DNA from 2 places in the Glutamicibacter sp. NPDC090743 genome. Region 2 is predicted to be linked to the other one. Evidence: predicted binding sites of a transcription regulator. Region 2 holds the regulator's gene; the other holds the start of a gene.
What was found. The regulator HrcA, encoded in region 2, represses chaperone genes, less so after heat shock. The targets are predictions, from matches to a motif close to TTNGCACTCGNNNNNNNCGAGTGCNAA.

Region 1: the regulator HrcA is predicted to act here: its motif matches at 1,655-1,681, upstream of groL (chaperonin GroEL).

Annotation. Positions count from the first base shown of each region.
Region 1 covers NZ_JBIVXE010000008.1:1,642-17,926, reverse strand. The annotation lists gene groL (chaperonin GroEL) at 1-1,455, opposite strand, end outside; gene ACIQTS_RS16210 (LytR C-terminal domain-containing protein) at 1,752-2,357, opposite strand; gene ACIQTS_RS16205 (DUF3263 domain-containing protein) at 2,400-2,690, opposite strand; gene ACIQTS_RS16200 (uracil-DNA glycosylase) at 2,847-3,620, shown strand; gene ACIQTS_RS16195 (threonine/serine exporter ThrE family protein) at 3,617-5,287, opposite strand; gene ACIQTS_RS16190 (LLM class flavin-dependent oxidoreductase) at 5,489-6,535, shown strand; tRNA gene ACIQTS_RS16185 (tRNA-Val) at 6,592-6,668, opposite strand; gene ACIQTS_RS16180 (GNAT family N-acetyltransferase) at 7,079-7,696, shown strand; gene ACIQTS_RS16175 (hypothetical protein) at 7,701-8,633, opposite strand; gene ACIQTS_RS16170 (class I SAM-dependent DNA methyltransferase) at 8,630-10,264, opposite strand; gene ACIQTS_RS16165 (DUF808 domain-containing protein) at 10,387-11,337, opposite strand; tRNA gene ACIQTS_RS16160 (tRNA-Thr) at 11,502-11,575, opposite strand; gene ACIQTS_RS16155 (thioredoxin domain-containing protein) at 11,747-12,613, opposite strand; gene ACIQTS_RS16150 (trehalose-6-phosphate synthase) at 13,014-14,477, shown strand; gene otsB (trehalose-phosphatase) at 14,519-15,298, shown strand; gene ACIQTS_RS16140 (ABC transporter ATP-binding protein) at 15,364-16,285, shown strand, end outside.
Region 2 covers NZ_JBIVXE010000004.1:302,398-311,671, forward strand. The annotation lists gene ybeY (rRNA maturation RNase YbeY) at 1-459, opposite strand, end outside; gene ACIQTS_RS10180 (PhoH family protein) at 456-1,484, opposite strand; gene ACIQTS_RS10185 (GerMN domain-containing protein) at 1,794-2,705, shown strand; gene ACIQTS_RS10190 (16S rRNA (uracil(1498)-N(3))-methyltransferase) at 3,036-3,809, opposite strand; gene dnaJ (molecular chaperone DnaJ) at 3,812-4,936, opposite strand; gene hrcA (heat-inducible transcriptional repressor HrcA) at 5,002-6,015, opposite strand; gene ACIQTS_RS10205 (DUF3097 domain-containing protein) at 6,143-7,012, shown strand; gene ACIQTS_RS10210 (DUF4870 domain-containing protein) at 7,103-7,504, shown strand; gene hemW (radical SAM family heme chaperone HemW) at 7,521-8,750, opposite strand; gene lepA (translation elongation factor 4) at 8,751-9,274, opposite strand, start outside.

The DNA of each region.
Region 1 (16,285 bases), on a different contig from region 2:
GTTGACGTATTCGCCGGTTGCAGCGTTCAGGCCGTGACCTGCTGGCAGGCCCTTGACCTTGTCAGCGACAACGCCTGGCTCCATGCCAGCGTTCAGGGCAATCTGCTTCAGCGGGGCTTCGATGCCAACGCGGACGATGTTCGCACCGGTAGCTTCGTCGCCTTCCAGAACCAGCTTCTCGAATGCTGCAGCGCCAGCCTGGATCAGTGCAACGCCACCACCGGCGACGATGCCTTCTTCAACAGCTGCCTTGGCGTTGCGCACGGCATCTTCGATGCGGTGCTTGCGCTCCTTGAGCTCTACCTCGGTAGCAGCGCCGGCCTTCAGCACAGCGACACCGCCGGAGAGCTTTGCGTGGCGCTCCTGCAGCTTCTCGCGGTCGTAGTCCGAGTCGGTGTTCTTGATCTCGGCAGCGATCTGGGCCTTGCGTCCCTCGATGGCGTCGGCTTCGCCGCCACCTTCAACGATGGTGGTCTCGTCCTTGGTGATAACGACCTTGCGGGCGGTACCGAGGACTTCCAGGCCTACGTTGTCCAGGGACAGGCCGATTTCCTCGGAAACAACCTGGCCGCCGGTGAGGATAGCGATGTCGGTCAGCATGGCCTTGCGACGGTCGCCGAAGCCCGGAGCCTTGACAGCAACGGACTTGAACAGGCCGCGGATCTTGTTCAGGATCAGGGTAGCCAGGGCTTCGCCCTCGACATCTTCGGCGATGATCAGCAGCGACTTGTTCGACTGCATGACCTTCTCCAGCAAGGTCACCATGTCCTTGACCGAGGAGATCTTCGAGTTCACGATGAGGACGTAAGGGTCCTCAAGAACGGTTTCCTGGCGCTCAGCGTCGGTGACGAAGTAAGCGGAGATGTAGCCCTTATCGAAGCGCATGCCCTCTGCCAGCTCCAGCTCCAGGCCGAAGGTGTTGGATTCTTCAACGGTGATAACGCCCTGCTCGCCGACCTTGTCGAGAGCTTCAGCGATCAGTGCGCCGATTTCCGGATCGCCAGCAGAGATCGAAGCGGTAGCAGCGATCTGCTCCTTGGATTCGACCTTCTTCGCAGCGGCGAACAGTTCAGCGGTAACAGCTTCTACGGCCTTGTCGATACCGCGGCGCAGTGCGATTGGGTCAGCACCTGCAGCAACGTTGCGCAGGCCTTCCTTGACCAGTGCCTGTGCCAGCACGGTTGCGGTGGTGGTACCGTCGCCAGCGACGTCGTCGGTCTTCTTGGCAACTTCCTTGACCAGCTCTGCGCCGATCTTCTCGTAAGGCTCTTCGAGGTCGATTTCCTTAGCGATGGACACGCCGTCGTTGGTGATAGTAGGAGCGCCCCACTTCTTTTCCAGAACAACGTTGCGGCCGCGTGGGCCCAGGGTGACCTTCACCGCGTCAGCAAGGGTGTTCAGGCCGCGCTCAAGTCCGCGGCGTGCTTCCTCGTCAAATGCAATCATCTTAGCCATTGTGGCGTACGGTCCTTTCGGGACGATTTTGCGAAAATGCAACCGACAGACAGCGCCCGCGACGGACGAGTGGACCGGTGCGGCATCGGGCCAGCAACCGTTTCAGCTCTCGCTATCTGAGGTATTTTCCACGCCCACGCCCTGCGTCCGCTGTCCGGTGCTTCATGGAGTTCTTGGAGAACGCAAAAGCCGACCGGCGTTAGCAGTCGCAACGCATGAGTGCTAATACAAATATTGGCACTCTCGCATGGCGAGTGCAAGCCGATCGGCTCTAAGCGAATGGAATTATGAACGAATTATTCGTTTAGCCCCAGGGTGTCATCGGAGCCCATAACCACGGTGACCCGGTTCGGAATGTTGCTGGTCTGCAGAACTTCGTCGATATTCAGGATTTCTGCAGCTTTTTCAGCGGTAGTGCGGTAGGACTCGGACATGTAATAAACCGTGGAGACTTCTGCGGGCCTGGTCCAGTTGTCGGCCACAATGCTGGTGAACCCGGCTTCGGCCATGGCGTCTTCGCCTTCATTAGCCAGACCGGCAACACTTGCCGCGTTGTACACGCCAATCAGCTGGCCGTAGAGCACGTCTTCGTCATCGATGGTGCTCGTTGGCGATGCGGATTCACTAGGTGTGGGTTCCACGGAGGGCTCGGCGGTGACTTCCTGGGTTTGCGAGGTGTCGCTTCCCGTGGAAGTCGCGAGGGTCTCCTTGAGCTGAGGGCCGAAGATGAAGGACAAGGCACCGATCACCAGCACGAGTACAGCGGTCAGCACTACCCAGCGCAATTTCCCACCGGTTGACTTCGACGCGGCGGACTGCGCCCATCCGTGGGCGTGGTGCGAACCCACACGGGTGCTGAACTCCGGAACGCGATCAAATTCGTCACGCGGGTAGTTGGTCATTCTTGTCCTTGCTCGAGGTCTGATTGGTCACGGCAGGCAGGGTTATCGTCCCGTGCCGACCTTACCGCCCACGCGACGTTTTGTGGAACGTGCTCTGCGCAGGCGCTTGACCAACATCGGGTCGTAGGCCAGTGCCGCGTCGGTTTCAATCAGCTGGTTCAGCAGCTGGTAATAATTCGTCGGCGACATCGAAAACTGCTTGGTAATGGCTTGTTCCTTGGCCCCGGCATACTTCCACCACAACTTTTCCAGGTTGAGGATCTGTTGCGAACGCTCATCCAATTCCGAATCCGGGTTCATGACGAAATCCACCAGCAATTCATTCTCAGCCATACGTTCTCACCTCTGTCATTGGACCAGTTTTCTCAGGTTTCGGTTATGCATGTAATCCACCATCGGTAGACATACCACCGATATTCTAACCAATCTGCTTGCCTAACACCGTGTGGCCGAGCACAGGCACGCCAGAAAAACGGCACAATTACCCCTATGGACGATTTGCAGCCAGCACTTTTCGATGCACCCCAGCCAGCTCGGACACCAGTGTACGAAGCGGCTGATTTCCCGTTCTACCATGGTGCCCAATCCATGGCCGACCACGGGTTTATCGCTGCAGACTGGGTACCGGCACTCTGCGAGCAGGACTCGTTGCTGCGTTCCCTGGCCACCGATTTGGCGGCCCGTTCGGCGGCCGGTGAACAGATCCTGCCGGCACCGGAGGTGATGTTCCGCGCACTGAGCCTGCCATTGTCCGAAGTCAAGGTCCTAATTATTGGCCAAGACCCATATCCGACACCCGGCCACGCAAACGGTTTGGCCTTCGCGGCCAACAAGCAGGTGCGACCGCTGCCGCGCTCCTTGGCCAATATCTACAAGGAATTGCAGTCCGATCTGGGGCTGGATCCGGTTGCGCATCCGGATCTCAGTCCATGGCTCTCAGAAGGCGTCTTGCTGTTGAACCAGGTGCTCTCCGTAGCCGCTGGCAATGCCGGCTCGCATCAGAAGCTGGGTTGGGCGCCAATTCTGCATGCCATCCTCACCGCGCTCAATGACCGTCCGCGGCCTCCGGCGGCTTTGCTCTGGGGCCAGCATGCGCAGAAACTCTCCGAGTCCCTGTCCAATGCCGTGCAGCTGCAAAGCGCCCATCCTTCGCCGCTCTCAGCCTCGCGCGGGTTCTTCGGCTCCAAGCCCTTCTCAAGCATCAATCGGCTCCTGTCCGACAGCGGACAGAAGCCGATTGACTGGTCGTTGCCGAAAGCCTAGCGTCGGCGGATCCGCCGGCGCTCACGCCGGGCGCTGGAGGTCAATGGACGGCACAGCGTATCGCCGAAGACGACGCCGCCAGCGATGGAGAGCATGATCGCCATGGCGTTGAACATCTCCACCAGTCCCGTGGCGGTGTCATTGACGTTGATGACGATGCCGTACATTGCGCGGAAGATCATCAGGCCCGGAAGCAGGAACATGACCGCAGGAGCCGCTAGCACCAGCTGCGGGGAGCGGAGTTTGTCCGCTGCCAGCCGCGCGGCGAAACCGATCACCGTGGCGACCAGCGCCGGGGTAGCCCGGTCTCCGAGTCCAATGCTTTCAGCCAGCAGCTGCACCAGGTAGCCGCCGACCGCAATGCCGGCGGTAGGCAGCAGCAGGCGCAGCGCGCTCTGCTCGGTGACCGCACCGGCGACAATGGCCACGCCCACCAAGACCACCAGCAGCCAGGCCGGATAGTCGGTTTGGACGATCTGGTGAACGTCGACCTTCTCTCCCCCGAGCAGATCCGAGATCACCAGGGCCGTAGCAATTCCGCAGAGGATCGCCCCGTAGATCAGGCTGGCCGAGAACAACCGGCCTACCGCTGTCACCGGGAAGCCGTTGATGGCATCCTGCAATGCCGAAACGAATCTGCCCGACGGAAGCAGCAGCAAGATGCCGCCAGAGACCACCAGCGCCGGATCCAGCGGAGCGTGGAATTGATGCCCCAGCAAGGCGATGCCGGTGACCACCAATGTCGAGGCCGCGATAGTGAAGAACTCGGGCACTCTCCAGCGCGAGCCGTATCGGCCGATCTGCGTCACGAGGCTCGAGGACAGCATCGCCACCAGCGCACCAGCCCACGAGCCGCCAATGAAGAGCACGAACGCGGCCGCGAACACGGCCCGGCCGCAGGCGACGATCCAGCGCGGGAACGGCTTGGGCTGCCGCGTGATGTCCTTCAGCCGCTTCGCTGAAACGGATCGCGATACGCCGCCGGCAATGATATCCGAGACGAGTTCGTGCACCAGCACCATGCCGGCGTAGTTCGAGGTGTAGGAGCGGACCACACGCAGCACCGAGTAGCTTTCGGCGTCCGGCGGGCTGTAGTTCAAATGCAGGGACTGGTTGGTGATGTCCACGTCCAAGTGGCTCAGGCCCAGTGCCGCGGTCACCGCGATCACGCTGGTTTCCACTTCCAAGGCGCCTGCGCCGTAGCGGATCAAGGTCTCGCCCAAATCCAGCGCGAACTCCATGGTGCGCCGGTTGGACGCGTCCTGGTCCACATTGACCTTGGGGTTGGCGTAGGGGGTGCCCTGCAGGCGCTCAACGATGTTCAGCGCCTCAGTGGGAGGGGTATCCGAGATCCACATTTTCGCCAGCAGCCGACGGGCCACCGGGTTGGCGCGGGTAGGCATGAGGGTAATGCCCTCATCGGTGGTGTGAACCTGGCCGGTGCGCCACTCGATATCCGAGACATCGGCAGCCGCCACGTTGGCGCTGACCGCCGTATTGAGCGGCAATTCAGATGCCGTTGCCGGCTCTTCGGCGGGCTCTGCCGGATGGAAGCCCATGTTGATCTCACTAGTGGCAATGCGGGGCAAGACGCCAGCTAGCGGAGCCGGATCCTCGCCTACGGCATTCGACGAGGCGGCCTGTTCCTCGCTAGATCGATGCGCCACGAATCATGCCCCCTCATCCAAAGTTTTTCCCATGGGATTCACCATACAACCCGTGCATGAAAAGTTGTCGGGAACGTGGCGAATTCGGGAGGTATTGCCGAACACATTTAAGGGTATTTTCGGCCACTGGAATACCGGCGCTCGGCAGTTGGTTGCACCATGCAGAAGTTAGATGTGTTTGCATATAATCCGGAGGATCCAATGAATACGCAGTTCCCTTTGCCACAAATCGGAGCCGAGACCTTCGGCGACATCACCGAGGATGCCCAGGGCAACCCGCTGAGCCATGCCCAGGTGATCCGCAATGTCATCGCCGAGGGGCAGCAGGCCGAAGCCTCGGGCCTTGATTTCTTCGGTGTCGGCGAGCACCACCGCGATGACTATGCCATCTCCTCCCCCGAAATGGTTCTGGCCGCCCTGGCCAGCACTACCCAGCGCATCAAGCTCGGCACCGCGGTGACCGTGCTCTCCAGCGACGACCCGGTGCGCGTCTACGAACGCTTTGCCACCTTGGACGCGATCTCCAACGGGCGAGTGGAGATCATCGCAGGCCGTGGCTCCTTCATTGAATCCTTCCCGCTCTTCGGCCTGGATCTTGAAGACTACGAGGACCTGTTCGAAGAGAAGCTGCATCTGCTGGCCAAGCTCCGCCACGGCACGCCGGTTTCCTGGCAGGGCAAGCACCGCGCCGCCTTGCGCAACCAGCAGATCTACCCGCTGCTGGAAGACCAGCCCTTGACCACCTGGGTGGGTGTGGGTGGCAGCCCGCAGTCGGTAACCCGCGCGGCCCGGCATGGCTTGCCGTTGTGCTTGGCCATTATCGGCGGCCAGCCCTCGGCCTTCGAAGGCTTGGCCACTCTCTACCGCCGTGCGCTGAAGGAGTTCGGCCATGGAGAATTGCCGGTCTCGGCGCACTTCCATGGCTTGGTGGCTTCCACCGACCAGGAGGCCCTGGAAACCCTCTGGCCGCATTACCAGCGCACCATGAATCGGCTGGGCGCCGAACGAGGCTGGCCGCCGGCCAGCAAGATGCGCTTGCAGGCTTCCATGGGGCCCGAGGGAGCCATGATGTCCGGCAGCCCGGAAACTGTGGCACGGAAGATGGCCAAGGTGGCCCAGCAGCTGGGCTTGTCGCGCGTTGACATCAAGTACTCTGCCGGTTCCTTGCCGCACGAGGCGATGATGAACAGCATCAAGTTGCTCGGAGAAGAGGTCAAGCCCATGGTGCACCAGCTGCTTGGCGCCTAGGATCCTGGCTGTCCCGGAAACAGCGAAAGCCACCGCATTGCGGTGGCTTTCGTTCTTGGTGGATCTTACTGGACTCGAACCAGCGACCTTTCGCGTGTGAGGCGAACGCTCTAACCAACTGAGCTAAAGATCCATCTGCGCCCTGACTTGCAAGCCAAGCGCATAAGCAATCCTACCGGGCCGTGGACCTCACTCCAAATCGGCCACCGGTTCCAGCGCCCGGATTCCGCCCCCGGAACACGCCGAAATGCCGCTACGAGCGCAGGTTCGAACAGTCGTGGTTCAGGCAATGAGTAGAGCAGAAAAACAACGCCGAATAGTTTATTTGCGATTCACCTAAAAGTACCTATTTCCACTTGTCAAAAAGGGACTTTAGACTCCATAATTTTTCTAGCTCATCGAGCTCAAACTGGACCCTACAAGGAAGTTGCCGGAAGCCGCCGGCATCGGTCCCCTCAAGGCCAACGAAACCGCGCAGTGGATTTTTCCACCGCGCAAAAGCCTCATCTTTCGTTCGTTCTTAGAATTTAGGACCGTACCCCAGTGTTTGAAAACCTGAACTTTTCCTTGTCATCCCTATGCGTTCAGCCGGCCCAGCGCGCCGAATTAGCGACCCTCTACCCCTTGGTCGACCAGCGCTGGAACCAGAAGTTCGACCGGCTCTCGCTGCTTGTGACCGTGCGCGACCAGGGCACCTTGGTTGCCGCAGGCCTCGTGCATGATTCCATCATTGCCCCGACTTCTTCGATGAATGCCGTGGAGCTCGGTTGCATGGCCGTGCGCCCGGACTACCGCCGCCTGGGCATCCGCCAGCATGCGACGTCGCTGCGCCTTGCCCACGCGCTGCGTTCGGGCAAAACCCCGATCAGCGTCATCGATTCGCAGAACCCGGCATCCTGGGCCTTCTACGAGCGCTCGGAACTGTGGCAGCGCGAGCGCAGCTTCGAGCACGATGGGCAGCTGAAGTTCATCTACCGGGCCACCGAGGCCGCATGGCAGTGGGCCGCGCAATTGCCGCAGGCCTCCGAGGACCACGTGGCGATCCACCTTCCCGAAAGTGCGATGCCAGCCCCGAGCCTCATGGCCGGCCCGGCCCCGGTCCAGGGATTCGCCGCGCAGTTCGGATCCGATGATTCGGCCTCCACCGTGCCGGTGATGTGACCGCCTAGAACAGGGCGTCCTGCTGCTCGTCCACGGAGCCGTGGCCCGGCAGCGGGGCAACTTCTCCGGCCCGGCGAGCGCGAGCGGCCTCGTGCAGGTCAATCGGGGTGACCTTCAGGACCGCATCGACCATGGCGTTGAGGAACTGCGGCGCGGCAATATCCGCTGGCACCGGAGCGTGGACGCATTTCACTTCTGGATCCTCTGCGCTCTCATCCCAATCCACCAGCAGCAGGCCGGTGGCGGTGTACCCGAAGCCGTCGCCGAAGTCGCGCAGCTTGCGGATCATGTCCACGGTGCGGCGGAAGGCGGCAGGCTCGGATTCCAGGATCGTGGCACGCTGCACGAAGAAGAACCCGACGGCTGCCAGCGGGTAGCGGGCCCGCAGGTTAGCCGCATCCCCATAGGCCTCTTCATAGCGGTTGGCCAGGTTCTTGCCGAAGGATGAGGTCATCGCCTTGGTGCTGAGCAGCAGCTCGGGACCGGTGGACCAATGGGTCATCACCACGTCGGTTTGCTTCATGTAGGCGCGGCCCAGGATGCGCGCGTCGATGCTGCCCGCCTTGCCCGCCATGATGGACTCGTGCACCTCGTCGGCCAGCCGCTCCGGCAGCTTGCGCAGCAGTTCCAGGATGTCGCTGGACAAGACCCGGGGCGCCTCGGGACGCGGCCACACCAGATCCGCATCGAATCCGGCACGGCGCAATTCATGGGCCAGCCATGCGTCCACGCCCTGGGCAAAGCGGCCCGATCGGGTGACCGCCTTGTTGCGGACCGGGATGCTCAGCAGGCGTTCGAGCACCGGGAAGGACGGGTTGAATTCCTCGGTTACCGCGCCATTGCCCAGCCAGGGCGAATCCTTCGCCGCTGACATCAACGTGGTATCGAATTCGGCAAAGGCCAAGGTCTTTTCGATCGCAGGATTGGCCACGTTCATCCCCTCACGGCTTTGCTTCTGGCCTTGCGGCGTTCGAGCATATTCATTCGCGCAGTGCGGACCGCCTCCAGCGCATCCGGCTCCAAGCCGAGCAGCTGCTCGAGCACCACGCCGTCCACCAGGTCGGTGGCCTCTTGCTTGCGCCCCTGCACCAGCAGTTCACGCACCGCCGGCTTGATGGCACGCAATTGCCGGGCATAGCGCTGCACCATGCCGATCGCCGGGACCGGCAGCTGGTCGGCTTCACGCGGTTCCAGCTTCAGGATGCCGCCGCCGTAGGAGCGGCCCACCATTTCGGCTCCGAGCATGGTCAGGGTATTGAGCGATGCCACCGGGAGCAGCTCGCGGCCCAGCTCGCGCGCATCGGCGCCGAGGTACACCCCATGGATCGAGTTGATGTGGTGCACCGCGGCCTCGTTGGCGGTCAACCGCGGGGTGTCGGCGTTCATGTAGGTCATGAACAGGTCCGGCACCGAGAGCACCGGCACCCGCCACCACGGCGAGCGCACCTTGCACTTGTAGGCCTGGTCGACGTTCTGCAGTTCACCGCTGGCCACGAAGCGCGCACCGGCGCCGCTGGGTTCCGCGCCGGGGCGGAACATGTAGGCAGCTGCCCCGTGCTCGGCGAGCTTTTCCCAGCCGTCCTCGCTCAATTCCAGCCCGCGCAGGTGGCGCGAGCCCGGAGGCGAGATCCGGATCAGGTCCTCGCGGGCCAGCCCCAGGTCCTGGATCTGCTGGGCCGAGAGGGTGAACCACTTATTATTGCCGGTGACCGCGCCCAGCGAGGTTTCGCCCCAGGACTGCAGCGGCGCCATCCGGCCGGCGGCCAGTGCCGCCGACAAGATCCCCTGGGCTTCGAGGCCGACCAGGGAACCGGTCCAGCGCTCGTTCATGCGCACCGGGGTGTGGCGGGTGCCTTCGCCCAGGGCTTGCAGATCCAGCGCATTGCGGAATTGGTGCAGGTTGAAGGAACCGCTAGCCCCTTCGCGGAAGCCCTCGGCCAGCAGCAGCACCACTTCTTCCTGCGCGTCGGCGAACAAGCGCTCTTCGAAGACGGCCAGGTGCACGCTGGCGAAGCGTTCAAGCAGCATCTGGCGGACAGGCCCGGCATAGTTCACGAACATCAGCTCTGCCGGAAGCACCAGGGCCAGGCGCCCGCCGACGGCAAGGAAGCTGGTGGCATGCACGACGAAAGCGGCCCAGATGCTGGCAAGTTCATTCAGTTCCACGCCCGAGGCTTTGGCCGCGGCGCGCGAGAGCCGCCGGTCGGCCCCGCGGTGCAGCTGGTAGCGCACGTAGGGAGGGTTGCCGATGACAGCGTCGAACTCGGCGTTGCCGGTGACCTCGAAGAAGTTGGCGTGCTCGATGCGCGCGTCGATCCCGGCGGCGCTCATCCGTTCACGGGCGGCCTGCACCGATGGTTCGTGCAGTTCCAGGCCCACCAGCTCGACCCGGTCTCGGCCATCTGCGAGCACCGGATGGGCAGCGGCAAGGAATTGCGCTTCACCGCAGGAGGGTTCCAGGACCCTGGATCCTTGCTCCCCCAGCGCCCACTGCGCCATGAAGCTGGCAACGGGTTCCGGGGTGAAGTAGGCTCCGCGCGCATGGCGGGCGGTGGCCTGATCTGTCAATTCTCTACTCAACACGCATCGATCTTTCCACGTAGGCCAGACAGTTGGGCTGGACCGGTAGACCGAGTCCGGGCGGCAACTTCTCTATTCTACGTGCGCGGGCATCTGGCTGATTCCTGTTCCTAGTGGTCTGCTTCGGCTTTGCCCTTGTGGCGCAGCTTCTGGATGCCCAGGATGATGACGGTAATCACGGTACCCATGATGAAACCGGCAAGGCAGGAGAAGGCGGTGTTCACCAGCCAGCCCAGCACGGCGCCGGCCTGGCCGGTCGCGTCGTGGACCAGCAGCTCCACGTGGTGCACGAAGCCGTACGGTGCGTGCCAGCCCAGTTCATCCATGCCGACCAGCAGCAGGTGCCCGCCGACCCAGAGCATCGCGATCACGCCGACCTTGCTCAGGATGGACATCACGATGGGCATCGCCTTGACCAGGCCGCGCCCGATCTTCTGCGTCAGCTGGCGCGGCTTGGCGGCCATGTGCAGGCCGATGTCGTCCATTTTGACGATCAAGCCCACGGCGCCATAGACCACGACGGTCATCAGGATGGCGATCACAATCAGGATCAGCGCGCGATTCAAGAACGGCTCGTGGGACACCTCGTTCAGCGAGATGACCATGATCTCCGCGGAAAGCACGAGGTCTGTGCGCACTGCCGATCCGATGATCGCTTTCTCGTCGCGCACTCCCTCCTTTCCGCCCGGAGTGTGGTGCTTGATCGCGCCCATCGCCTCAAGCAGCTTCTCGGCGCCTTCGAAAACCAGATAGGCGCCACCGATCATCAGGATCGGGGTCAGCGCCCATGGAGCGAACTGCGATAGGACCAGCGCCACCGGAAGGATGAACAGCATCTTGTTCCGGATAGACCCAACGGCGATCTTCCAGATGATTGGAAGCTCGCGCTTGGGCGAGAGCCCGGCCACGTACTGCGGGGTGACTGCCGCATCATCGATGACGACGCCTAGCGATTTGGTGCTGGCCTTGCCAGCGCCCAGCGCGATGTCATCAAGCGATGCCGCGGTGACTTTCACCAGCGCCGCCACGTCGTCCAATAGTGCTGCAAGGCCTCCGGCCATGGTCGGCTCCTTCAAATATAGGTTCTGCGCAGAATTCTACCGGCGGGATCTTTGAGCCTGCCATAGGCGCGACGCTGGCTCGGGCATGATCTGGGGCTAAAAAAAGAAACCGCGCCATGAAGATTCATGGACACGGTTCCCGTTGCTGGTCAGGACCAGGTCAGAGCCCCCTACCGGATTCGAACCGGTGACCTTCAGTTTACAAGACAGACGCTCTGGCCAGCTGAGCTAAGGGGGCGTACCGAATAAGAATATCCGAAAACCCTGCGGCACTGCGAATTGGCGATGCTCCGAGTTAAATGCCGATGGGAAGGAAGCCAGCATTGGCTTCCTTCCCATCGGTCGGGGTGCGAGATCAATAAGGATACTACCGGATCCCGAACAATTGTCCAGAGGCTACCGGTTCGACTTACTTGTTGGCAGCGATTGCTTCCTTCACTGCGGTTGGGAAGTCTTCCTTTGCCAGATCGACTACCTCGCCCTGGACGAAGATCGATGGGGTGCCAGCCACGCCATCGTACTGGCCGGCAGTAGTGGTGTACTGGACGAATGGACGGAACTTGTCATCTGCGATGCAGCTTTCAACGGACTGCGCAGCGCCATTCTGGATCGCCAGATCGGCCAGCTCGGCGTTCTTCATCTCGCCCTCCGGGTAGTGGCCCCACAGCGCCTTGACGAAGCCCATGTAGGCTTCTGGGCTTTCGTCGGCGACGCAAGCCAATGCGTTGGCGCCGCGCGAGGAGAAGTTGGTTGCTGAACCACGGTCAAGGTAGCCGACGTTGCGGTATTCAACGGTGACGTCGCCGTTGGCCAGCCATTCCTCGATCTGGTCCCCGTAGGTAGCCTCGAAGTCTGCACAGTGAACGCAGTTGGCGTCAACGTACATGGCGATGTTGATCGGTTCGCCCTTTTCAGCCACCGTCAGGTCGCGTGGGGTAGCAGGCGATGGCGCCTCGGCAGGCGCTTCGAGCGTCTTGATATCCACATTCTCGATGGACTTCTCTGCGACAGTGTCCGGCGAGGTGACCATGATGCCACCGGCTGCGGTACCGCCCTGCGGCACGGCGCCGGAGTCTGCCACCTTTGCGTTGTTGTTCTGCACGATCAAGGTAACTACCAGTGCGATGACCACAATGACTGCGGCCAATACGCCCAGCTTCACGAAAAGCGACTTGCGCTTCTGAGCGGCATCTTGAGCGGCACGCATCTGCGCCGCCTTCTCTCGGGCACTCGCGGTTCGCTCTGCCTTCGATGGGCGCGGATTATTTGTAGACATAAATTTGGCGGTTCCTTGGTCAGCGGACAACTATCATCTGGAGTCAAGCTTAGCCAACTCCGAGCGCCAATATCCTTGAAAACTCAAGATTCCCCCACCTTCACAGGACTCACATATCTTTCGCATACAGCACCCAAAGTGCTTCGAAAACCTTAAGTTGAGCGTTAAACCAAGCCATCGTCGGATATCGTTTCTTTGCTGCCCGTCCTTTGCTGACCACGCGGCACATGCGCAGAAGTAGCCCATATGACGGAGAAATCCGTCTCTTCGTTCCCTTAGCAGTCAGTTTTCACTAGGCTAAATAGCAAGAGCGAGGAAATTTGACGAGAAGTCATTCACTCAGAACCGACGAATCTGCACCACGCCGGTGAACCAGATTGAACAAACCAGGAGGTTTGCAGTGGGTACCCCAGCGCCGAGTACAAAGACCGAATATTCCTACGATTTTGTGGTTGTAGCCAACCGCCTTCCGGTGGACCGCATCACCAACCCTGACGGATCGCAAGGATTCCAGCGTTCGCCCGGTGGTTTGGTTACCGCCTTGGAACCGGTCATGGCTGCGTCCGAAGGTGCCTGGGTGGGTTGGCATGGCGGTATCGGCGAGAAGCTGGAGAGCTTCGACAAGGATGACATCCATCTGGTTCCGGTCCCCCTGGATGAGGATGACCTGACCCTCTACTACGAGGGCTTCTCCAACTCGACGCTTTGGCCGCTCTACCACGACGTCATCGTGCCACCGGAGTACCACCGCACCTGGTGGGACCGCTACAAGAGGATCAACCAGCGATTCGCCGATGCCGTACTGGAAATCGCTGCTCCGAACGCTACCGTGTGGGTCCACGACTACCAGCTACAGCTGGTTCCGCAGATGCTGCGGCTGGCGCGACCCGATCTGAAAATCGGCTTCTTCCTGCACATACCGTTCCCGGCGGCCAGCCTGTTTTCGCAGCTGCCCTGGCGCACCCAGATCTTGCAGGGACTGGTCGGCGCGGACTTGGTCGGGTTCCAGCGCGAAACCGATGCGAGCAATTTCCTGCGCTGCTTGCGCCGGTTCACCGACTACTCCACCAAGGGCGATGTGGCTTCGCCCCCAGCCGGTAACGACATGCAGAATCTCTGCCGTGCCAATGCGCATCCGATTTCCATCGATACCGAGCAAATCGCCAAGCTCGCACGCGATCCGCAAATCATTGCCCGTGCCGCCCAGATCCGCCATGAGCTGGGCAATCCGAAAACCATCATGCTGGGCGTGGACCGCTTGGACTACACCAAGGGCATTCGCCACCGCCTGAAGGCCTATGGCGAGCTGCTCTCCGACCAGACTCTGCGCGCCGGTGATGTCTGCCTGATCCAGGTAGCCAGCCCCAGCCGGGAAAACGTGGACAGCTACATCGAGCTGCGTGATCAGGTGGAGCTCATGGTCGGGCAGATCACCGGCCAGCATGACACCCTGAGCCACACCACCCTGCGCTACCTGCACCAGTCCTATCCGCTGCGCGAAATGATCGCCATGTATCTGGCAGCCGATGTCCTGCTGGTCACGGCCCTGCGCGATGGGATGAATCTGGTGGCCAAGGAGTTCGTCGCTGCGCACCAGGATGGTCGCGGCGTACTGGTGCTCTCGGAGTACACCGGAGCTGCAGATCAGCTGACCCAGGCTGTCCTGGTCAACCCGCACGATATCGACGGGATGAAGGCCAGGATCGTTGAAGCGGTTCAGATGAATGAGGCAGAGCAGGAACGCCGGATGAAACGCATGAACCGCCACTTGGCGCTCAACGACGTCTCGAAGTGGTCCGAGGACTTCCTGGCCGAGCTGGCCGAGATCAACGCGGCCACCTCCGTGCACGAAATCGTTCGCTAGAAGATTCCGACAGGAATCCTGATCTCCGATGAGGAATACCATTGCCTGACCTTGACCCTGCCCTGCAGGCCGCGCTGGCTGAATTTGCTGCCCATCAGCGGGTACTAGTTGCTTTGGACTTTGATGGAACGATGTCCCCGCTGGTTGACCGGCCGCAAGAGGCCCGGCCGCTGGAAGAGTCTGCTGCTGCCTTCGAGCAGCTGGCTTCCAGTCCCGGGGTATACACCGCGGTGGTGTCGGGGCGTAACCTGCAGTCCTTGAGCGAGGTCTATCCTGAGCCTCGTCCAGAGATTCGCATTGGTTCGCACGGCGCCGAGCGCATGGTTCCGCCACAGCTGGGCGCGATCTGGCACGATGAGCCGCTGACCGCTGGGCAGTCCGAGCTGCTCGGACAAATTACCCAGCGCCTGGAACGAGTTGCTGCGATGCACGCGAACGCCAGCGTGGAGTACAAACCGTCGGCCACGGTCCTGCACGTCCGCCAGGCAACACCTGATGTTGCTGCCACGGCCCTGGCACAGGCGCGGCAGGCGCTAGGTGATTTGGATGGCATCAAACTGCTTGAAGGCAAAGCGGTGCTAGAGGCCACCGTGCATCACGGTGATAAGGGCCAGAGCCTGCAGTGGTTGCGTGAAGTACTCGACGTCCAAGCGGTCCTTTTTGTCGGTGATGACGTGACCGACGAGAACGGATTCAAGGTTCTTGGCGCAGCGGATCTGGGCATCAAGGTGGGACCTGGACCAACTGCGGCCGCGCATAATATCCTTTCGCCAAGTGAATTACCACACCTTTTGAAAAGTCTGATTTCCATGCGACACTGAAGTGTCCCAACTCACTTTCACTACGGATCGTCGGGCACGTACCTGCCCGTGAAAGGATTGTCATCATGGCAACTGTGACCTTTGAAAAGGCCACCCGTATTTACCCGGGCGCACTTGTGCCTTCCGTCGACGCTATCGACTTGGAAATCCAAGATGGAGAATTCCTTGTCCTGGTCGGCCCCTCCGGTTGCGGCAAGTCCACCACCCTGCGCATGCTCGCGGGTTTGGAAGAAGTAAACTCCGGTCGTATTCTCATTGGCGATAAGGATGTGACCAACGTTCCGCCTAAGGACCGCGACATCGCCATGGTCTTCCAGAACTACGCGCTGTACCCCCACATGACCGTTGCCGAGAATATGGGCTTTGCCTTGAAGATCGCCGGCGTCGACAAGGAGGAACGCAAGAAGCGCGTGCTGGAGGCAGCCAAGCTTCTCGATCTGGAGAAGTACTTGGACCGCAAGCCCAAGGCCTTGTCTGGCGGCCAGCGTCAGCGTGTGGCCATGGGTCGCGCCATCGTTCGTTCGCCCCAGGTGTTCTTGATGGACGAACCGCTGTCCAACCTCGATGCAAAGCTGCGCGTGCAGACCCGTACCCAGATTGCGTCGCTGACCCGCCGACTCGGTGTCACGACCGTGTACGTGACCCACGACCAGGTGGAAGCCTTGACTATGGGTGACCGCGTTGCCGTACTCAAGGACGGCGAATTGCAGCAGGTAGGCACTCCTCGTGAGCTCTACGATCGCCCACGCAATGTCTTCGTCGCAGGCTTCATTGGGTCCCCTGCCATGAACCTGGTGCAGTTGCAGTCTGCCAATGGACAGGTTGCTTTCGGTTCAGCTGTTATCGATGCGCCGGGAGCACAGGGTGGAGTCACCTTGGGCTTCCGTCCAGAGGACATCGAGATTGTCGGTGCCGGCGAAGGCGTGGAGATTGTTGTCGACGTTGTTGAAGAGCTCGGCGCAGATGCCTACATCTACGGTTCGGCAG
Region 2 (9,274 bases):
CTTTGGCGCGGGGCGGCCGGTGTAGCTCTCTAGGAGCTGGCGCTGCAGCGCAAACATCTCTTCCTTTTCTGCTGGCTCCATGTGGTCGAAACCCATGAGGTGCAGCAGGCCATGGGTGGTCAGCAACAGGATTTCATCGTGGGTGCTGTGGCCCCCGGCCTTGGCCTGCGCTTCGGCGACGGCAGGGCAGATGACGATGTCGCCAAGGATGCCGCTCTCCCCCGGCGCACCGGCAGTTCCTGGGCGCAGCTCATCCATCGGGAAGCTCATCACATCGGTGGGGCCTTCGAGGTCCATCCACTCGACGTGCAGGGCGCTCATGGCATCCTCGTCGATGAAAACGATCGATACTTCGGTTTCCGGATGCAGGAACATTGCCCGCATCACCGATTCTGCCAAGGCGTTGACATCCTTGAGATCGACGTCGTATTCGGTTTCGTTATTTACTTCAATGCTCATTTGCTGCGGCGTCCCCGGTTGTGGTCTTTGCGTCGGGTGTCATCCCAACGGTCGTAAGCAGTAACGATGTCGGCAATCAGACGGTGGCGAACCACATCCGAAGAGTCGAGTCGGCAGATGCTGATGTCGTCGATGCCTTCAAGGACATCGCTGGCCATGCGCAACCCGGAGGTCGCATTGTTGGGCAGATCCACCTGGGTGACATCCCCCGTCACTACCATCTTGGAACCGAATCCCAGGCGGGTCAGGAACATCTTCATCTGTTCACTGGTGGTGTTCTGCGCTTCATCCAGGATCACGAAGGCGTCATTGAGGGTGCGTCCACGCATATAGGCCAGCGGAGCGACCTCAATGGTTCCGGCTTCGAGCAATTGCGGAATGGTTTCCGGATTGATCATGTCGTGCAAGGCATCGTAGAGCGGGCGCAGGTACGGGTCGATCTTCTCGGTCAACGAGCCCGGCAGGAACCCCAGCTTCTCCCCTGCCTCAACGGCAGGCCGGGTCAGGATGATGCGGTTGACCTGCTTGTCCTGCAAGGCGGCGACGGCCATGGCCATGGCCAGGAAGGTCTTGCCGGTACCGGCTGGGCCAATGCCGAAAGTAATTGTCGAATCCTCTATGGCGTCGACATAGCTCTTCTGGTTCACGGTCTTGGGGCGGATGGAACGTCCGCGCCCCGAGAGGATCTTCAGGCCCAGGACGTCGGTGGGTGCATCCGGATTGCCGGCGCTGAGCATCTTGATGATCTGCTCGATCGTTTCGGCGCTCATGCGCGAGCCGCGAGTGGCCAGCGAACGGGCTTCTTCGGTGACGCGCTGGGCCTTGCGGACTTGCTGCGGTTCACCTACCAGAGCCAGGGATTGGCCGTTGGGGCGGAAGCTCACCTGCGGGTAGGCGCCGGAGAGAATACGCAAGAGCTCGTCATTGGGACCGAGGGTGGCAATCATGAGCTCAGCTGTATCGAAACTGATGGTGAGCGATGCGGATCCGTTCTCCGCTGTCGCCTTATTCTGTTCAACCTGCATGCAGTGCGCGGCGCCCCTTTGCGAGCTTGGTGGTAATCGTGATTTGTCCTGCTTGCCATTCTATCGAGTCGCAGGCCAATCCGGAGAAAATTCAGGTCTCAGCGTAAGCAGTAGAACCTGAAAGTAGTCTTGAATGATGCTAATCGGGGCAAGTGGCGAACATATAGATTTGGTTACGGATTAGTAAGTTGGGCCATTTTTCTGCAGTTAGCCGCTTCTGATATGGCAAGCTTGAGAGCGGTTCCAATACGGCCAGGAGCCACAACAGCTAAAATCACCACGGATTGGTACGCAGTGCAATCAAGGATCTTGCGGAAGATTCCACGCCGATTCGGCGTTTTGGGAATCACTGCCGCTCTCGTCGTCGCCGCAGGATGCGGTCTGACGAATCGCGAGAGCTCCTATGAGATGCCATCGACCGCCGTGGCTGAATCGCTGAACCTGCCGAACGCCACCGACGCTGGCGAGGATGTCGGCATCGCGGCTAGCCTGCCCATCTACTGGCTGGAAAACACCGATACCGGCGTGTTCCTGTACCGCGAGTACATCGAGGACACCCGCCATCAGGAACCCATCGGCGATGCGATCTGGACGCTGCTCTCAGCCGACCCGATGAAGCCGAAACGTTATACCCATTTGAAGCCCACCGATGAAATCGGGGTTTCAATCAATAATGCGAATGTCATCACCTTGGATCTGCCGGCCAAGGTCTTCAGCGCCAATCTCGACCAGGGCCTGTCGGAGCGCGCCATCCAGCAATTGGTCTTCACCGCTACGGCAGCTGCCGCCAGCGCTGGACTGGTCGTGGGCGAGCTTCCCGCAACGGTCCGCATCCTGGTTGACGGCCAGGCAAATGCCACAGTCTTCGACGGTTTCCGGCTCAAGGATGTCTACGAGCGCGATGCGGCGTTCATTGCACCGATCTGGATCATCGATCCGCAGTTCAACAAGACCTTGGCGGATGGCTCGATCAAGATTAACGGCCGAACCACCCAGTTCGACATCGGCACCTTCTACTCCTTGCAGCGCAAGGACGCCGACGGCAAGCTCACGGTGATGACCGCTCAGAAGCAGGTCAACCCCGGGCAGATCAATGCCGACGGTTCATTCACCCTGACCACCGATCTGCGTGCCGGCTCATACCGGCTGACTTTCTGGGGCGTTGAGACCGGATCGGACCATCTGGTCGGCAAGGTCACCAGCGACTTCCGCGTCGAGTAACGCAGCATCCAGCGCTGCAGCCCCCGCCGGAAGTCCTGGACATGAATCTGGGCGCCCGTTGTCCGGGCCAGCTCCTGAACTGGTGGCAGCTGAGCATTCTTGGCCTGCTGGCAGGATTTCCAGTGCCGTTGCCTTGGACAGCGTCCTTATCCGATCGGCTGCCGCATTCGCGTATCCGGCCCGCAGCGACTTCGCGTTCCCCGTCCCGAGGCCTTTTCTCGGCTCGAACCCGTTGCGCCGGCCGGAGACGAAATTGCTCCGCAGATCCCGGCAGGCACATGCCTGCCGGGATCTGCGGAGCAATTCACCTGCTAACCGGAATTCTGGAACCTAGATTTCGCCGATCAAATGGCGGATCAAGACCAGGGCCGCGGGGCCCGCGGTCGAGGCACGCAGCACATGCTGGCCCAGCAGGGCTGGTTGGGCGCCGGCATGGACGAAGGACTGCAGCTCCGTTTCGGAGATGCCTCCTTCTGGCCCGACGATCATGATGATCTCCTGGCCGGTCCGCGCATCGGCGAGCCACGACTGCACATGCCGGGCCACCGATTCCGCGGCCTGCTCGTGCAGAACCAGAACCAGTGCGCCATTTGCGGTATCGGCCGCGATGGCCTTGGCCAGTTCCTTGGAACCCAGCGGGTCCAGCACCTCCGGCTCATAGGCGCGGCGCGACTGCTTCTGCGCCGAGCGCACCTGGGCCCGCCACTTGGCCATGGCCTTGTCGACCTTGGCCGCGTTCCAGCGCACGATCGAGCGGTCCGCCTGCCAGGGGCGTACCGACAGCACGCCAAGTTCCACGCCGGACTCGACAGCTTGCAGGTCGCGATCCCCCTTGGACAGCGCCTGGACCAGGGTGACCGGGTGATCGCTGACCGCTTCCTCGGCACGGCGCAGGACCTTCACGCTCAGCAGGTCCTTGGCGGTGCCGATGACCTCCACAGTCAGGCGCAGCCCCTTGCCATCCAGCAGGTCCAGGTGCTCGCCCGCGGAGACCCGTTTAACGGTGACCGCGTGGTGCGCTTCGGAGCCATCCAGTTCAAGAATGTCCCCGACCGTTGCGTCCCGGCCCTGCTGGGCGTCGATGACGAAGCTGTGGTTGCTCATGCCTAGCGCTGGTTCAGCTTGTCGCGCAGGCGGGAGAACATGCCGCCGCTGTGCTCCACACGGCCGGCCGAGAGTTCTTCGCCACGCAGCTTGGCCAGTTGCTCGAGCAGATCGCGCTGGGCAGCGTCGAGCTTGGTCGGCGTCTCCACCTGCAGGTGCACGATGATGTCCCCGCGCTTGCCTCCGCGCAGGCGCGGCACACCGAGGCCCGGCAGGGTGACGGTGTCGCCATCCTGGGCGCCTGGCTCCACATTGATGGACTGGCCGCCGTCGAAGGTTTCCAGCTTCAGCTCGCAACCCAGTGCGGCGGCGGTCATTGGCAGGCTCATCTTGGCGTGCAGGTCGGTGCCGGCGCGCTCGAAGACCTTATGGCGGCGCACGTCGATCTCGACGAACAGGTTGCCGTTAGGCCCGCCGCCCGGGCCGGCTTCGCCCTGTCCGCGCAGCTGGATGCGGGTGCCGGAGTCGACACCTGCAGGAACGTTCAGCGACTTCGACACATGCTCGCGCACCCGGCCTTCGCCGTTGCACTCCAGGCAGGGGTCCGGGATGGTGGTGCCGAAACCGCGGCAGGCCGCACAGGTTTCCACGGTCATCATCTGGCCCAGGAATGAACGCACTGGACGCTGCACCTGGCCTGCGCCATGGCAGATGTCGCAGGTGACCGGGCTGGTGCCTTCGCGCGTGCACGAACCGTTGCACGTCTTGCAGGTGACAGCGGTTTCCATCTCCAGCGGGTAGACCGTGCCCTTGACCGCATCTTCCAGGTCGATGGTGATGGTGATCAGCGCGTCGCGGCCCGGCTGGGTGCGTGATGCCGGGCCCTGGGCCTGGCCGCCACCGAAGAACTGCTCGAAGATGTCGCCGAAGCCGCCAAAGCCCTGGCCGCCACCGCCGAAGCCCGGGTGGCCGTTGCCGTTCTCATCGCCGGTGGCGTCGTAGTTGGAGCGCTTGGTCTGGTCGGAAAGGACTTCGTAGGCTCGGGTGACCAGCTTGAACTGTTCTGCAGCGTCATCGCTAGGGTTTACATCCGGGTGCAGCTTACGCGCCAACTTGCGGTAGGCACTCTTGATTTCCTGCGGGGTCGCGTCCTTGGCGACGCCTAGGGTCTCGTAATGCGAGCTCACGTTATTCGCCGTGTCCTTTCCTGAGAATCTTGAAATTCGGTAGTGCCGGGCGGTGCCCAGCGAGGCTAGTTAGCCAAAATCTTCGACAGGTACCGTGCCACCGCACGAACCGAGGCCATGGAGGTTGGATAGTTCATCCGGGTGGGGCCCAGGACCCCGAGCTTGTTGCGCACATCGGTGCCGTAGGTGGTGGCGACCACGGCGGCTTCCGACAGCTGCCCGTAGTGGTGCTCGGTGCCGATGGCCACGGCTACGCCGCGCGAATCGGCTTCCAGCTCGGAGAAGAGCTTGAGCAGCACTACCTGCTCCTCGAGCGCCTCGAGCACCGGGGTTATGCTCAGCGGGAAGTCCCCTTCCACGCGGGCGAGGTTCGCGGTGCCTGCCATGATGATGCGTTGCGCGTTGGCCGCCTGGGCCATTTCTTCCAGCGCACCGATCACCTGGTCCACCAGGGGGTCGGCCTGCTGCGTCGAACTGCGCTCGATGCGGGTGAGCCGGCCGGCAAGTTCGGCAAGCTTCACTCCCCCGAAATTGTTGAGCAGCCACAGCTTCAAGTCATCCAGCTCATCATCGCTGTAGGAACGCTGGACCGGCATCATGCGCTGATCCACCGTGCCATTGGAAGCGATCATCACCATCAGCACCTGGGCCGAGCCCAGTCCGACCAGATCGAGGTTCTTCAACGAAGCGGTGTCGTAGTGCGGCACCTGGATCATTGCTACCTGGTTGGTCAACCGCGCCAGGAGGCGAACAGTGCTCTTGAGCATCTCGTCCAGGTCCGTGGAGCTGTCCAGGATCTTGTTGATGGCGTCGCGTTCAGCCCGCGACAGCGGCTTGAGCTCGCCGATCTCATCGACGAAGCGGCGGTATCCCTTTTCGGTGGGGATCCGTCCGGAGGAAGTATGCGGAGCGACTATGAGCCCCTCTTCTTCCAGCATAGCCATGTCATTGCGGATCGTCGCGGCGCTGACACCGAGGTTGTGCCGGTCCAGGAGCGCTTTGGAGCCCACTGGCTCACGGGATTGGACGTAGTCCTCCACGATGGCACGCAGAACGTCTAGGCGTCGCGGCTCTGTCACAACAGCACCTCCTTGGATTCCCTGTGCCCGGCTTTGGCACTCTAACCTGTCAAGTGCCAAGTCTAATACGTTCAGCAGTTGCTAGCATTGGATTTCGAGCGTATTCGATCACAGCGAAAGGCAGTACGTGACTAATTACTCCTGGGGACCACGGGATCTGAGTGCACCGGCACCGAAAAAACTCCGCCAGGTCCCTGTTGAACGTGGCATGATTCTGGAAGATGCCACCTCAGGATGGGTAGGAGAAGTCATCCGTACCGAGAAATCCGGTGGCATGCGCGTGATCGTGCTCGAGGACCGCCACGGCAAGACCCGCTCCTTCCAGGCGGGCTTCGGGTTCTTCCTCGAAGGCGAAGCGGTGGAGATCATTGATCCCGTTGCCAAGGCCGCACCGCCCCAGAAGCTGGTCTCGGCTTCGGGTTCGCGTGCCGTTGCCGGACTGAAGGCCCGGGAGGCCAGGGCAAGCCGCATCTGGGTAGAAGGCAAGCACGACGCTGAGCTGGTTGAAAAAGTTTGGGGCCACGACCTGCGTGTTGAAGGCATCGTCGTTGAACCACTGCATGGCGTGGACGATCTTGCCGGGGCTATCCGCGACTTCGCCCCCTCCGCGCAGCGCCGCCTGGGAATCCTGGTTGACCACCTGGTTGCCGGAAGCAAGGAATCGCGCATCGTTGCCGAGGCGATGAAGGTCCCCGGTGCAGCGCAAAACGTGCTGATCCTCGGCCACCCGTACGTGGATGTATGGCAGGCGATCAAGCCTGCGACACTGGGCATCAAGGCTTGGCCGGTGATCCCCAAGGGCACCGATTGGAAAACCGGTGTGCTCCGGGCCTTTGGCTGGCCGCACTCCACCGCGGAAGACATCGGCATCGGATGGCAGCGGCTCTTGTCCACGGTGCAGCATTACGGGCAGCTTGAACCACAGCTCTTGGGCCGGATTGAAGAATTGATCGATTTTCTCACGACCGAAGATTACGGTTTCCTAACGATTGACTAATAGTTGGAGATTAGTCTGCGAATCTCCCCGTGGGCCCAGCCGCGGTCGCTATGATAAGAGGAACCACACTTAGCAAGACAAGGAAAAATAGTGACATCACGCCAGACGAAGCCATCGGAGAATTCCCGCTTCGAAGGTTCCAGGACCTCTGCGCTGCCGCTGACTCCTTCAGAAGATCGCCAGTGGGCAATGATGGCCCACTTCGGTGCCATCTTGGGTTGCGTTCCTTCGGCAATCGTCTTTGCCGTATTCCGGGACCGTGGCCCGTTCACTGCACAGGAATCGAAGGAAGCGTTCAATTTCACGTTCCCGCTGACCATTCTCGCCATCGTATTCAATGTGCTCATGGTCTTGCCGGTGATCGGCTGGCTTTTCGCAGTACTCGCCGTGGCCCTCTGGGTCTTCATGACGGTCTCGGGCGCCCTTGCTGCCATCCAGGCCAACAAGGGACGCCCTTACCGCTACCAATTCAATCTGCGGCTGATGAAGTAGCAGTGATTGCCCAGTCTTAGAAATCGAGCAGTTCACGCACCACGAGGTCGGCCAGGAGCCGGCCTCGCTGCGTTAACACCAATGTGCCGGCGAACGCGGCCTTGGCATCAATCAGCTCGTCGGCGATCAAGCCGGCGACTTTCTTGCGTCCGGTTTCATCGAGCTCGCTAATCTTCATGCCCGAACCCAGCCGGGTCAACAGCATCGTGCGCTCAAGCTGCACGGCCTCGGCATCCGGGTATTCGCGGCCGTGGCCCGGGGAGATTCCAGCATCGATCCGTTGCTGATACGCGGCTGGATGCTTCACATTCCACCAGCGCAGCCCGCCAACATGGGAATGCGCGCCGGGGCCTGCGCCCCACCAGTCGCCGCCCTGCCAGTAAGCGATGTTGTGCTGGCAGGCATTCGCCGGGGTCTTCGCCCAGTTGCTGACCTCGTACCAGGAGAAACCGGCCGCGGCAAACATGTCGTCGGCCAACTGGTACTTTTCGGCATGGTCGTCATCATCGATGTTCGGTACCTCGCCACGGCGAATCTGGGCCGCCAGCTTGGTGCCTTCCTCGATGATCAGCGCATACGCCGAAATGTGATCAGGTTCGTAGCTCAACGCGGCTTCGATGCTGGTGCGCCAGTCTGCCAGGCTCTCCCCCGGAGTGCCATAAATCAGATCGACACTGACATCCAGGCCGGCCTCGCGCGCCCACGCAACGGCTTGCGGAACGCGCTTCGGATCATGGGTGCGTTCAAGCACCTTGAGCACGTGGGGCACCGCGGACTGCATGCCGAAGGACACGCGGGTGAACCCGCCGTCGGCCAGCTCCTGCAGGCTTTCGCGGGTCACCGAATCCGGGTTGGCCTCCGTGGTGATTTCCGCGCCCGGCTTCAGGCCGAAGTCGTCGCGGATCCGGCCGAGCACCGAGACCAGGTCTCCGGCGGGCAGCAGCGTGGGAGTTCCGCCGCCGAAGAAGACAGTTTCAATTTCGCGGTGCGGTTGGCCCGAACGGTCCATCACCTCGCGGGCGAAGCTGATTTCCTTGCTGACAGTGGCAGCGTAGGTTGCTTGGCTGGAACCGGAGCCCAGCTCCGTGGCGGTGTACGTGTTGAAATCGCAGTAGCCGCAACGGACGGTGCAGAACGGAATATGCACATAAAAGGACATGGTCCGCCCCTGTGCCTCATGCGCGCATGAGGCAGGGAGCAGACCATCGGCCGGAGCCGGATCGCCGTCAGGCAGTACTGAAGGCATCTACTTCTTTTTCGGCTCGTCGGTGGACAGTGCGGCAATGAAGGCTTCCTGCGGGACCTCCACGCGGCCGACCATCTTCATGCGCTTCTTGCCTTCCTTCTGCTTTTCCAGCAGCTTGCGCTTGCGGCTGATATCGCCGCCGTAGCACTTGGCAAGAACGTCCTTGCGGATTGCGCGGATGTTCTCACGGGCAATGATGCGCGAACCGATCGCGGCCTGGATTGGAACTTCGAACTGCTGGCGAGGAATCAGCTCACGCAGCTTCGAGGTCATCATGGTCCCGTAGTTGTAGGCCTTGTCGCGGTGCGTAATGGCGCTGAAAGCATCCACCTGCTCGCCCTGGAGCAGGATGTCGACCTTGACCAGATCTGCCACCTGCTCGCCGTCGGCCTTCCAGTCCAGCGAAGCATAGCCGCGGGTCTTGGACTTGAGGTGGTCGAAGAAGTCGAACACGATCTCAGCCAGCGGAAGGTGGTAGCGCATTTCGACACGGTCCTCGGAGAGGTAGTCCATGCCGCGCATGG